Regions from separate parts of the Natronotalea proteinilytica genome, predicted to be linked through region 2. Evidence: riboswitches for the same ligand, from Rfam matches in the RefSeq annotation. Region 2 holds a riboswitch; each other region holds the start of a gene.
The links. Region 2 has a riboswitch for thiamine pyrophosphate ahead of ACZ5AL_RS14520 (TenA family protein). Riboswitches for the same ligand answer to the same signal wherever they lie in the genome.
Positions count from the first base shown of each region.

Region 1: linked by a shared signal. The riboswitch ahead of ACZ5AL_RS02645 (3-oxoacyl-ACP reductase) and the one ahead of ACZ5AL_RS14520 (TenA family protein) in region 2 are both predicted to bind thiamine pyrophosphate.
Region 3: linked by a shared signal. The riboswitch ahead of ACZ5AL_RS10555 (ABC transporter substrate-binding protein) and the one ahead of ACZ5AL_RS14520 (TenA family protein) in region 2 are both predicted to bind thiamine pyrophosphate.

Region 1 covers NZ_AP043947.1:595,310-599,995, reverse strand. Annotated here, with positions in the region: gene ACZ5AL_RS02655 (PKD domain-containing protein) at 1-813, shown strand, start outside; gene queG (tRNA epoxyqueuosine(34) reductase QueG) at 819-1,790, shown strand; gene ACZ5AL_RS02645 (3-oxoacyl-ACP reductase) at 1,799-2,572, opposite strand; TPP riboswitch at 2,635-2,741, opposite strand; gene ACZ5AL_RS02640 (MFS transporter) at 2,852-4,189, opposite strand; gene lysS (lysine--tRNA ligase) at 4,373-4,686, opposite strand, start outside.
Region 2 covers NZ_AP043947.1:3,641,737-3,646,422, reverse strand. Annotated here, with positions in the region: gene ACZ5AL_RS14530 (hypothetical protein) at 1-247, opposite strand, end outside; gene ACZ5AL_RS14525 (M50 family metallopeptidase) at 333-1,214, opposite strand; gene ACZ5AL_RS14520 (TenA family protein) at 1,305-2,039, opposite strand; TPP riboswitch at 2,123-2,231, opposite strand; gene ACZ5AL_RS14515 (GYF domain-containing protein) at 2,383-3,063, shown strand; gene ACZ5AL_RS14510 (YqjF family protein) at 3,141-3,872, opposite strand; gene ACZ5AL_RS14505 (superoxide dismutase) at 4,049-4,686, shown strand, end outside.
Region 3 covers NZ_AP043947.1:2,619,445-2,624,130, forward strand. Annotated here, with positions in the region: gene ACZ5AL_RS10545 (hypothetical protein) at 613-1,119, opposite strand; gene ACZ5AL_RS10550 (sodium-dependent transporter) at 1,151-2,500, opposite strand; TPP riboswitch at 2,962-3,055, shown strand; gene ACZ5AL_RS10555 (ABC transporter substrate-binding protein) at 3,111-4,016, shown strand.

The DNA.
Region 1 (4,686 bases), 700 kb from region 2:
GAATTGACTGTCGGGGAGCTTGGTATCTTTGAGTTTAGCTATAATCGAGATGCTACCGAACCCGTCACGGTGACCTGGGATCTAGGAGACGGCACAACGTACTCAAGCGTGCTCACAACCCACCGCTTCCAAGAACCAGGCGAGTACACCGTCACGTTTGAAGCCCGCAATGACGCAGGCACCGCACGCGACGCATTGCGCGTCTACGTATCCGCTGCAAATCCACTGCGTATTGCAGAAGTCGCTCCCCGTCCACTTCCAGTTGCTCCCGGTGAATCCATCACCTTTGACAACACCGTCGAAGGCCCTTCTTCCATTCAGTATCAATGGGACTTTGGAGATGGAAACACCTCTGAAAAACGCATCCCCACCCATATCTATACTGCCGAAGGCACTTACGAGGTCATACTCACAGTACACGATGATACAAGCAGCGACACGTACACAACCTCTGTCTCGGTTTATCACGATGAGCCGGCTATGTGTGCTGATATTGTGGATCTGAACCCGGCTTTTTTTGAGCCCAACTCTAGCACGCTTGCCGACGAGGCCCGCGACGTGTTAAGTGAAAACGCCCGTCTTCTCATCGAATGTCCGCGACTCACAGTGCGTCTAACCGGTCAACCTACAGCCACCGAACAAGAAAGCGTTGCTCTCCTTCAAGGTCGTCTACAAGCCGTTGCCGATTTCTACGCAGCGGATGGCGTTGACACTCATCGCATTGAGCAGGATCCTCAATCGCAGCCTGACCAAGACGCGCGTAAAGGAGATGCCGACCTTCGTCGCATCGACACAATTCCTATCCAACCCTAACCGTCATGTCCCGCTTTGGACGCCACGACCAACGCCGCACGGCACGGGCTTTGAAAAAAGAAGCCGCTCGCTTAGGCTTTGATGCATGCGGCATTTCAACTGCTGAACCACTGGATGAGGAAGCAGCCCGTTTGGAGCAGTGGCTCCTTGAAGGTCGCCATGGCACCATGCACTGGATGGAACGTCACTTCGACAAGCGTATCGACCCTACCCGGCTCGTGCCCGGATCAGAAAGCGTGATCTCAGTGCTGCACAATTACTATCAGCCAGAAACCCAGCATGATGAATCCGCCACCACCGGAAAAATTAGCCGCTACGCATGGGGCGACGATTACCACGAGGTGCTCAAAGAACGCCTCTATCTGCTTTTGCACTGGCTCGAAACCAATGTCGGCCAGTCGGTGCACGGACGCGCGTTTGTGGATTCGGCGCCCGTACTCGACAAAGCATGGGCTGCACGTAGTGGACTCGGATGGCAAGGAAAGCACTCCAATCTGCTGACTCGGGAGATGGGGTCGTTCTTCTTCATCGGCGAAATCATTGTGGATGTGCCACTGCCTGCCGATAATCCGGTCGAGGACTTCTGCGGTTCGTGCACCCGCTGCGTAGACGCCTGCCCGACCGACGCTATTTACCAACCATACGCCGTCGATGCCACACGCTGTATCTCCTATCTGACCATTGAGCACGGTGGAGACGATTTGCCCAAAGCGCTCTCCGGCGATATGCAAAACTGGATTTTTGGCTGCGACATTTGCCAGGATGTATGTCCGTGGAATAAGTTTAAGCAGCCCACCACAGAGCCCCGCTACCAGCCGCGCGACGGGATGTCGGACACCGACTTACGCGACTGGGTGGAGCTTGAATTGGAAGAGTTTCGCGAGCGCTTTTCTGGCAGTCCCGTTACGCGTGCTACGTACGAAGGCTTCCAGCGAAACGTCCGCGCTGCCCTCGACAACGTAACTACTGACGCCTAAGGCAACGGCTACTGCATCACCAGCCCGCCGTCTACGATCAGGTTTTGCCCCGTTACCGCACGGGCCCACGGCGACGCAAAAAAGAGCACCGCATCGGCCATCTCTCTGGGCGTAGTGACAGCGCGCAACGGCGTCGAGTTGCGGATGAGATCGAACACTTCGTCGGAGGTGGCGTCACTGGCATCTGTGCGGTCAAGTAATCCACCCGACACCATGTTGACTGTAATCCCGTCGGGGCCAAGCTCTTGTGCCATGTTGCGCACAAAACCAAGTAGTGCCGCTTTGCCCGTTGTGTAGTCGTGATACGGCACAACCGGATTCTGCACGAGGTTTGATCCGATGGCCACGAAGCGCCCAAATCCAGCGGCTTTCATTGCCGGACGACAGGCCTGCACAAGATGGAGTGCTGCCTGCACGCTCCCTTCGAGTTGGGCCTGATAGTCGTTCCACGACACGGCATCGGCGGTGGCACGCGCCTCGGCATCAAACTGAAAGTCGATCAGGGCATTGCTGATGGCGGTGGTTACGGGTGCACCGAAGTGATCGGCAGCGGCATGGACCATGGATTGCACGGCCTGGCCATCGCGCACATCAGCCTGGTAGGGCAAGGCACGGTCGCCAATCGAAGCGGCCACCTCATGGGCCGCCTCTTTGCTCTGGTGGTAGTTCACAACGACGCGGCTGCCCTCCCGAGCAAAGGCCTGCGCAAGGGCAGCACCGAGTCCGCGACTGGCACCGGTGATAAGAACAACTTGGTTGGATAGCGAAACCGTATCAGACATAACAATCAGAGGGTAGCTAGGCAAGAAATGCGAAGCCAGCAGCACCCAAACACATCCGTACTGGGACCAGCAGAAAGCTTTCCTTCGCCGGCATCATCCGGATCAGGTTCGAAGGGTGTATCTCTCAGCCCCATGCACGTTTTGTGCTGCGGCACCCCTAGCTTCGCTATTGAAAACAAAATTGGGGGATGCAACCACCCGTTCTTTCAAACGACGGATAGATGCATCCCCTAATACGATAGTTAACGTAGTGCGTAGCACCCCCAACCGCAACCCTTTCTACATCTCTTTGCGGGCCGAGGCCGCTCTGTCAGTCCGCTGCTCTGAAGCATCATCACGACGCTCACGAGGGGCCACAACCAGAAGCCAAACCAACCCGGAAAGAACTTGCAATCCAGCAAAGACCAGTACTGCACCGCGCAGGTCGAGCCAGCCGATTTCTAGCAGCAAGCTGGCAAGCGCAATCGAAAGGGTTTCGGCAATCATAACGAGCAGCCACTCCGTCGCAAAGACCCGTCCCCGATATGCGTCCTCGGTTCGCTTTTGTAGCAGAACAGTAGCTAGCACCCAGTTGGCTCCGCTGGATGCATGTGCAGCAACAACTAGTGCAATGACCGTGGCGAGGACGACTCCCTCAGGCGCCCAAGGCACCCACCCTACGACCGCGTAGGCGACGCCACTGACCGCAATGCAACTGCCCAGCACCAGCGGCCATGTAGACTGATCCGTAAACACACCACGGGCAATAATCGGCCCGATGCCGGTGCCAATGCCGCGTGCCATAAACAAGACCCCGATACCAGCTGCAATGGCTCCCGGAGACACCTGCTCGCCAATAAGAGTGAGCATATACACCAGGGCCCCCCCAGCTACCGCCCAGGTTGCTTTTGCTGTGGCGATGCGTGCAACACGCGGATGGGCCCGCATGTGGGTCCAGCCATCCCAGATCTTATACGCAGCTGTGCGAATCAGCGGATCCGTATCTTTTTCTGTATTCTGCGGAATTGTTGTCCGGTAGATAAACCAGGCCGACCACAGATACGTGATGCTATCGATAATAAAGACCGCCTCTACCCCGGCCCATTCCACCACAAACCCACCAAGCGCAGCACCCACCGCCAGCATAGTAGACCACGTAGCCGAGGAGAGCGCATTGGCCGTGAGCAACTCGCGCGGCGCCGTGATATTAGGGATGGAGGCGCTCTTTGCGGGCACATAGACCGACCCAACCACGACTTGCGCAGCAATGAGCACGTAGATGAGCGGAACGTGCGCGGCCTCCTGCACAAACAAAAACCCCAGGACAATCACGGCCCGTGTTAGATCAGCCCCGATCATGAGGCGACGTCGATTGTAGCGGTCTACAATCAGTCCAGCGATAGGCGCCGCCAGCGCCCATGGAAGCATCTTCGCAATAAAGATAACCCCGATGGCCAGCGGTGAACCGGTGAGGGTAGAAACGAGCGTGTACAGCGCAATCAGGTTAAACCAATCGCCCAAGAGCGAGAGGCTGCTGCCGAACCAGAGACGGCGGTAGTTGCTGTTGGTACGCAGCAGTTCCAGATAGCCAGCGCGGCCTTCAACGTCGATGTCATGCTTTCGGGGTGATATAGCCATAGGCTGTGTAACATGAGCGAAGTATCCCCCAGGTTTCTGAAGAAGCAACGCACCGCCATTCCTCGCAGTAATGTTGCGTTCCGCCCTGAATGCAACTGGGCCCAACGACGAAAGTCATTGGACCCAGTACCGGGCGCTTTTCTCTTTGTATGTGGATGGTTCACACCGGTGGTGCAAACGTCCTCATGACCGCTCAGGACGCATCAACGGAAAGAGAATGACATCGCGAATAGACTCCTGATTGGTCATCATCATCGTGAGACGGTCGATGCCAATGCCAAGCCCAGCAGCAGGCGGCATGCCGTATTCGAGCGCGCGCAGGTAGTCTTCGTCAACGGGTGTGGCCTCATCGTCGCCGGCATCAAGCAGACGCACCTGCTCCTCAAACCGCTCGCGCTGATCGTCGGGGTCGTTCAGTTCGCTGAAGGCATTGCAGATCTCGCGCCCCGCTACAAACCCCTCAAAGCGTTCCACGAGTCCTTCTGTGTCTCGATGCT
Region 2 (4,686 bases):
ATTCGCGGATGTGCATCTCCAGTTCGGCGTCTTCCGAGAGCTGGTCATCGCCTTCGGGCTTTTCAATGACCACACCTTCGTAGGCACTCCCGCAGTCGTCAGACAAGTAGGACCAGAAGGCGGCGAAGTCGGCATCAACAACTGGGTCGGGGTCGTCGGTTTCATCAGGAGCATCAGGGGTGTCGGATTCGCAGCCGGTCCAGACCAATAGGGCGGCCAGCAACAAAATAGCAGAAAGACGTCGCATCCAATGTAAGCGCATAGGTAGGGTAAGATATATCAGCAAAACGAGTTTGTAACATACAGACTGGGCGTTGCAAAACAAACTCTGCTCATTCAGGAAGGTGCGGGGTCGAGGAGGTAGGTTTTTCAGGGTGAGGCGTGCGCCAGAACAGCAGAATGGCCCAGCCGATTACGATCAGGCTTAGCAGTCCCCATCCTACGGCCCACACCGATGCTGGAATGCCCGTGAGTTGCGCCATGGTGGCCGCGTCGTTGTGGGTGTGCCCCATGCGCGTCATCGAAAACAGCGTTTGGATGCTATGTAAGCCGTCCAGGGCGAGTTGGGCGCCTAGAAAGAGCACGGTGAGGTGCTGAATTACCGGGGCGGCATACATTGCGATGATCAGCAAGACGGCAGCCATCGAAAGTCCCACGGCCCAGGCTACGAGTCCGCTTGTGACGAGCATGTACGCGAGGGCGCCTCCGATAGCGAATAGACCCAGTATGTACCAGGGCAGGCCGCGATGGCCAGAGCGGGTTCGTGTGCGTCCGTATCCCAGCGCGGCGCATCCGGCTACAAACGCGGCGAAGGCTAGCCATGAAGCGCCGTATCCACTAAAGAGGGCGATAATGAGAAGAGTGGTGAGTGCAGTGCCTACAAGCGTGGGGGCGGCCCAGCGGCGGCGTGTACCTGCATAGAGCAGCGCAGCCCCGGCAAGTGCCGAGGCCGGGTATCCTGCAGAAACGGTAATAAGCCGCGACCCGCCTCGGGAGCGCACATAGCCGCTGGTATCAAGATTCACCACAAAGCTTTCTACGCGCCCGCCGGTGAGTAACGCAGCGAGGGCATGACCGGCTTCATGAATGAACGTGCCAAACAGCTGGAACGGATAGATCAGCCATTCGCCGTAAGGCACCAACATACAGGCAGCTACGCTACCTACGGCAACGAGAAACAATGACCGGGGCGTCCAGGAGTCAGCGTGAGCCACAGCACCGTAGCGGTTGGAAAACGGCTTGCGTTTTGAGGCAACAGGTACGGCGCGAACGACCCAAGGCGGGAGCGGGTTCAGGGAGCCGTGCTATACGGGCCACTCCTGCATGGTCCAGGCCTGCTCCCAGAACATCCACTCGTAGCGGATGCTGGTTAGAAAGGCGGTCTTAGCGCGATCGCGTGCGTCGGCATCGGCGGCATCGGCAAAGCGCTGGAGGCGCTCCAAAATCTCGTCCATATACGCGTTAAACGCGGGATCGCGATACATAGCCAGCCAGTCGGCGTAGGGGTGGTCGGTGGGGACATCGCCAAGTACGGCCTCCAACCGTTGCCCAATTTCGATGTACAGCCACGGGCAGGGTGTAAGGGCGCCTACGGCTTCAACGAGGGTACCGCGCTGGGCGCAGCTAATCATGTGATCCTGGTAGCCGCGGTTGTTAGGCGTACAGGTGAGCGCGGCAATGTCGCCGGCATCGTAGTTGAGGCGTTCGCCGTATCCGGCATGCAGTTCGCCTTCGGTGACGAGCGCCATGCGGGCGGCATCAATGAACCAGAGTTTGTCGTCGGGCTCGGGGCAGCGTGTGGAGAGGATCGCTGCGGCATCCGAAAACGATTCGAGGTACCGAGCATCTTGCATCTGGTAGAAGCGAAAGCGTTCTTCGTCGAGGCTTCCTTCGGCCAGTGCGTGCACGAATGGGTGGTCAAACGAAGCGCCCCAGGTGTCGCCCGCTGCGTCTACGCAGGCTTGTGCAAACGGCGGTACGTGATAAGCCCGGTCGATGGAGACATCGGCCAGTGAAAGGTCGAGGGTAGAGGTTGCCATAAGACAAAAAGTGCTTGCAAAAAAGACAAAAAGGCAGCAAGCGAAGCCGGAGGTGCATCAGCAAGCCGCTATAAAGCAAGCCGGCTGTAGTGAAGAAGCTTCCTTCCGCCGGTACAAACCGGATCAAGTTCGAGGGATCATCTCAGCCCTATGCGCTTGTTACACAGCAATAGGGCACTCCCAGCTTCGCTCTGCTCTAACGTACACACTGCCTTGGTAGATGTCAAGGCGCGGTCGCACAAAAGATCGTCGACCGCCGGTGCACGAAGGCTTTGCAGTTGGAGGATGCGCTATGTACGTTAGCATGTAAACACATCGCCTCCATTAGCAGCGCTTCTCATTCATGTGGTATTACAGCGAAAACGGCAATCGGCGGGGCCCCTTTACGAATCGAGAGATTCGGCGGCGCGTCCGCGAAGGGGTTGTGACGCCCGATGACTTTGTATGGACAGAAGAGCTCAACCAGTGGACGCCTGCGGGCGATGTGCCCGAACTTTTTCCTGAAGCTCCCGAGGAGCCGCCCCCTGCCAGCCAGGGCGTGGGCGATGGGCACTGGGCCGATGCCGATCATGGGATCGGTGTAGAGGAGACGCCCACTTCAGAATCGGACCCTGAACCCAATTCGGCTTCTGATTCAGCATCCGAGGCCTCCCCCTCGTCGCATGTCAACAAGCCGCAGTACGAGCCCAACCCCGACCTGCTTTCACCGCGCGGACGCATCGGACGACTGAAGTATCTGATGTACAACATCGTCATTTTTATTTTGATGATAGGCGCCCTGGCATCGGTATTTTTACCCTTTGGATTTCTGGCCGCGGCTGTGGCTGTCGTCGGGGGGGGCGTTGTCTCTGTATTTCTTACCATTCGGCGCCTGCACGACATGGACCTGTCGGGCTGGTTTGCTGTGCCGATTGTTGGCGCCTCGCTGATCAGTATGGGGGTGTTGGTGATTTTAATTGAGGCGTTTCTGATCTTTACCCCGGGTACCCAAGGGCCCAACCAGTACGGTCCGGTGCCTTCGTAGTTGAGCGTCTGTGCGTTATTGGAACGACGCGGCGGGTACCAGCACCGTTACGTCGAAAAAGCAACCACCCTCCCAGGCTATTCGATTCGCTCTGGATTCCAAACGACCACATCCAACGAACGCGCAAAGCACAGGTGATCGGGCGATCCGGTAACGGGCAGACCGTGCGACTGCGGCATCGTATTCATCTGAATGGTGCACTCGGCAGGCTGCAACGGCCACGGCGGGTGATGCACCTCGTTGCGAATCAGGACACCGGTGCGGATTTGGGTGTACAGACAGTAGCGCTCGGTAAGCCAATGGGTGAGCGTATCCGGCTCGGCGGGCTGCACGGGTCCGGTTGGGCGGTAGCGCCCCAGAAACCGGGCATCTGTACGGGTGGAGGCGTACTGAATACCATGTGCGTCTTTGGTGAGCGACATCGATGCCCAGTAGTAGGGCAAATGAAAGAACAATCGGGCGGCCAGTACAGCCAGTAGGTTCGTCGCGTCGAGGCTTAGAAACCACACGCCGGGCTTGCCCTGGTACGTTACATACGTACGCACATTCATTTCGGGAAACGCAGAGATCCACGGCAGATCGGGCAGCGGGCGGCGCATCACACCCTCCATGCGAAACGGGATAACGCCTAACCAGGCGGTGCCGTTATATGTGTCGAGGCGTAGGGGGTCGGGGATGAGCGGGGTTAGCCACGACGCCGGCACGTTCCAGTGGGCAAACAGCAGATCGCACCAGCGTTGGCGCCAGGTCCACGGCGCATCAGGAAGCGGCCACGGGCGATGGTCGGTATGGGTCAGAGCAGGATGCATAGGCGATAAGAAACACAAAACGAAAACGAATCCGACATGTCCGCTACCCTTTAGCCGCCCTTGCGTTCGATTCAAGGCCAATCGAAGGATAATCGTCAAGAACAGCGGGGAACCGACACGTTTCCGAAAGATGCAAAGGACAGGTTTGCCCTTGTATCACATACTTTCTTGGCGCTATGATTAACAGACGACGTGCTATTTCTTCGCTGCTTGGCGGGTTCGGCCTGAGCATGGTGATTCCGCAATTTCTGGCCAATGCCACCTCACGATCAGGTGCACGGCCTGTAGATCCAGCTCGCGCTGCGCTGGGTCCCGGCTCGTTGACGTACCCGTACGAGTTGCCCGATCTGCCTTACGACCATGAGGCGCTTGCCCCCAACATTGACGAACGAACCATGCAAGTGCATCATGGGCGCCACCACCAGGGGTATGTGAACAACCTCAACAATGCCCTGGAAGGACACGACCGTCTTCAGCAGCACACGTTGGGCGAGTTACTGGCCGACCTGGAGAACCTGCCCGACGATGTGCGCACGGCCATTCGCAACAACGGCGGCGGGCATTACAACCATGCGCTGTTCTGGCCGCTGCTTACCGCGGAGGACACGCATCCGCACGGCGCACTCGAAGAGGCACTGGCGGAGACCTTTGAGAGTCTGGATGCATTCAAGGAGGCGTTCAATAGCACTGCCGGAGGCGTGTTTGGAAGCGGTTGGGGCTGGCTCGCCACCGATGCCGAAGGGAATCTGGAGCTTGTACAAACAGCAAATCAAGATACGCCCCTGGAGCTTGGGCTGTACCCGGTGATTGGGGT
Region 3 (4,686 bases), 1.0 Mb from region 2:
CCATTCCCCCGACTATTCCCCCGAGCAGACGCCCAGATGGGTTCTTGTTGTAGGATCCAACAGTCTCTCATTGAACAGGCGGTGGAGGAAACCAACGTTAAATAAACAACATAGTGAAGAAAAAGTTATGTGCAAGGACTAGCTCCCCGAGGAGGAAGGAACCGTGAAAGAGATTCCTCAAGTCCCCCTCAGAGGAGCTACGGTTTATACAGATTGGGAAGGACCTCGCACACATGCCGACAACACTCGCTTCGCAGATCCTCACGCCTGCTGGAACGCTCCAGCATCCCTAATCCACCACCGGGTTTCTTTACCTCGGGGGGTACGTTGGACGCAGAGCGTCCATTTGTCCGCCGCGACGCAGAGGGGCCGAAGGTCATGCCCCGGTTGTACATCGCGACGAGGACGCAATCGGGAGTTCGCTCCGGTTGCGTTGTGTATACACCATAGCTCAGAGGAGGGGGATTTAGGGGGAGGGATTCCATAGAGCCATATATCAATTACTTATGTAAAACGTGACACCGTGCGGATGAGAGCGTGTATTAAGAATGTCCGGGCGTACATGATGCCGCTTTGAAACGCACAAAACCCCAACTTCGTGCCTGTCTTTACTTACAACACCATTACCCCAGCGGCCAGTCCAAGTCCAATGCCGTTGGCGACCATATCGCGCCAGCTAAAGCGTCCGGTGGGTCCCCAGTAGCGGTCGTATGTTTCTTTGGCCACGCCCACCGCGAATCCAGAGGCCAGCGCGTACGGGATGGCCGCGTCGTGCGACAGCGACGTTTTTTCGACCAGCACGTACTGTGAGCTGAGCGTCCACAGAAAACTATACGTGACGTGTAGTGCCTTGTCGCGAGCGAGCCAGCGATCGGAGAACGTGCGGCTGCGGGCGGCGCTGGGCCGGTAGTACAGCACCGCAGCCCGGGCCGTTGTGGGCAACGGGGCCGCTGAAGCCGGTGCTGGGGATGCTGTGTCTACAGGGGACGGTACGGCGTGCGCTGCGTCGGGGGGAGCCGGTGTTTGGGCCAGGGCATCGGATGCATGGAACGGGAGGAGCCCGCACAATAGCACGAGCCCTCCAATCCAATGCCGTACAGGCACCAGCGCGATTAGCATGCGGGTTATCCCATGAACCGGTGCGTGCCGTTTACAGAACACCTGTGGCATATCCGATGATGATGACGAGCACAACGAGCGGGAGGATGTAGCGAATCATGAACATCCACACCGTAAGGACGCGGCTGCTTAGATTGCTGCCCTGCAAGAGCTCTTGTGCAGCTTCGTCGGCGCCCCAAATCCAGCCAATAAAGATGCTTAGGAAGAATGCTCCCAGTGCCAGTCCTACGCTTCCAACGTAGTAGTCCATGAAGCTGAGGAAGTCGCGTTCGCCGAAGAAGCCACCTTCGCCCAAGAAGTCAACAGCGCCCTGTGAAAGGGCCGAGGGGATGGCCATGATGAACACAAGTCCACCGATAATGAGCACCGATTTGTTGCGCGACCACTCTTGTTCATCGACAAAGTAGGATACGACGACTTCGAGCAGCGAGATGCTGGACGTGAGCGCCGCGATGGAGAGTAGGATGAAGAATGTAACGCCCACGACGCTGCCAAGTGGCATTTGGCTGAACACTTCGGGCAGTACAACAAAGACCAGTGCGGGCCCGGTGGTTGGATCTACGCCGATTGCAAAGATGGCGGGAAAGATCATGAACCCGGCCATCAGGGCAATCATGGTGTTAAAGATCACGACATAGATGCCAGAGGTCGCAATATTCTCTTTTTTAGAGAGATACGACCCGTAGGTAATCATCGCCCCCATGCCCAGACTGAGCGTAAAGAAAGCCTGTCCGAGAGCGGCAATGACGATGTCGAGCGTTAGGCCTGAGAAGTCGGGGACGAGGTAGAAGGAAATGCCCTCGCCGGCGCCTTCAAGGGTGACGGATCGGAAGATGACGAGCAGGATGAGCACAAAGAGGATGGGAAGCAGAATCTTCGACCATCGCTCAATGCCTTGCTCTACGCCGCCCACGACCACGAGCAAGGTGAGAGCCAGAAACACCGCCAGCAGACTAATGACTAGCACGGGCGATGCCGCAAATTCCTCGAAGCCCATTCCGGGGGCAATAACATCTTTGACGGCGTACCCGACCGCCCATCCGGCGATGACGCTGTAGTAGCTTAGAATAATAAACCCAGCAAGCACACAGAATGCCCCAACAAGGAGCCACACCGAGCGCTTGCCTACGATGGCTTCGATGGCGCCGACGGGGTTGCGTTGGCTGTTGCGCCCCAGCGCCAGCTCGGCGTACAGGTACGGCATCCCGATGCAGAAGATGAACAGCAGGTAGACCATGACGAAGGCACCGCCTCCGCCCTCTCCGGCGAGATAGGGGAACCGCCAGATGTTTCCAAGTCCAATTGCGGAGCCGGCAGCAGCGAGCACGAAGCCAATGCGCGAGCCCCACTGTTCGCGAGCGGGCGTATCGAGCGATGCCATAAACGTCGTTAGGTCTGTATACAAAAGAGCAACGGGAGCGAAAAACGGACGCAGCGCGCCCTTTCGACAGAACCGAGCCAATCCGGCACCCTGTCATATAGGCGAAAAGTTAAGCGCGCCACACGCCGTCTGCAATCATCGGCGCTGTTTCCGGTTGGTTATATTGACGAAGAATCGTTCAATTCATGGTAGTTACTCCACCTGTCATTACAGGACAGGGCGATATTTCCTGGTATGTGGAGCCACATAGATGCCCGATGCAAAGGCGGTAGACGGTGTGTCGTGTCGTGGGGCTGGTGTATTGTTACATCGAAATGGGGTAGATTGGGGTGCCTGATGCCTCTCTTTTCTTTAGTTTTGGTGGAAACTGATGCGCTGTTATATCTGCGGAATTGTGGGCGATGCGTTCTCTGTTTAGATGCGTTCGCTCTTTACATTCACCCTCTCAATTCGTACGCTGAATCTAACGCTAGGGGTGCCCCACCTGGGGCTGAGATGATACCCTTTGAACTTGACCCGGCTTGCACCGGCGGAGGGAAGTGGGCTGGCCTGTTTGGTCGGGCATCGCTAGCGGATCTCGTTTTGTATCACGCTGCGACATTTGCCGACTATGGACACGCTTCGTCTTGGCCTCGAATGGTTCTTAAACCCCGATCACGCGCCTCTTCTCGTCGCGCAAGAGCACAACTGGTTTGCCGAAGCCAGCATTGATCTCGACATCATTGAACCTGACGCTCATATGGATGCGGTGGAGGCCATTGAGGCCGGCACCCTTGACTTTGCCATCACCGAGCCCCTGCATCTTGTTGAAGACCGCGCAGCAGGCGAATCGGCTATTGGATTTGCGCGTTTTCTGCATACCAATGGCGGTGTCATGTACCTGCGCAACTCCGGCATCACGCGTCCGCGTGACATGGCCGGCACCCGTATCCAGTACCCCGGTGCTCCGGGTCCGGGCGGACCGGCTATTGTGGGCACGATGATCGAGCACGACGGCGGGACGTTCGAGCCGGATGACTTCACTCCGGTCAATAATAGCTTCTACCACACGGATGCCCTTGCCAAGGACAACGCGGATGTCGCTACGCTCGTGTTCTACAATTTTGAGGTGGTAGAGGCCCGGCACCGTGGGCTGGATGCCGACTTCTTTGCGCTCAAAGACTGGGGGGTGCCCGACTTTTGCCAGTTGGTGCTCGTCACTACTCCGACGCATCTGGAGGCGCGCCGCGATGTATTCAAGCGCTTCTTGCGCGTCCTGCGGCGCGGCATCGATGCCATACACCAGCGTCCAGAGGAAGCTGAAGCCATCTACCACCGTCGCGCGGATGTGGCGCCCGATGATGCGCTGACGCCCAAGACGTTTGCGGCGACCCTCCCTTGCTTTACGCACGACTTTACCATGGCAAGCGCGTACTACCAAACGCTCGAAGACTGGCTGGTACGAACGGGGCTCATTGACCAGCGAGCAGGAGCCACGGCGTACTGGACAAACGACCTGGCGCTGCCGGTACAGTAGTACTCTGTCACAGGTCAATCTTCGGGTTGCAACACCCCCGTCTTAATGATGTCATCTTGAGCGGAGCGGCTCCGCCTAGGAGACGCGGAGTCCTGACACGAGCGGAGCGACTGACGAACGCAGTGAGTAAAGATCTCCCACGAACTGGGCAGGGCTGTTGGTTTGCCAGTAGCTGCTGAGCGCCGAGGAGATGTTTCGACGCGCTTCGGGCCCTGGGGGCCCTCCGCTTGCTCAACATGACAGAACATTTGGGTTGAGATGCTTCAACGCGAGTCCACTCCATACCCTAACATTCAGATGTGACACAGCAGTAGTACTCTGTCACAGGTCAATCTTCGGGTAATGCACATGCCTCCTAACGTATCGAGAAAAACCCACACCCTTTGTCATTGCGAGCGGAGCGACGCAATCTCATGCTATCAGACCGGATACAGCCGCCCAATCAACGACATGAGATCGCCGCGTCAGTCGCAGGGCTCCCTCCTCGCGATGACAATGTTGGACCCTACCATTCAGGTGTGACAGAGCAGTAGTACTGTGTCGCACGTCAATCTTCGGGTAATGCACATGCCTCCTAACGTACCGAGCCCCCTTGAACCCTCGTCGCGATGCTCTGCGTCGCGACGAAGTTCGGACGCTCTGCGTCCTTCTGTTTCCGCGTGTTTTCTTT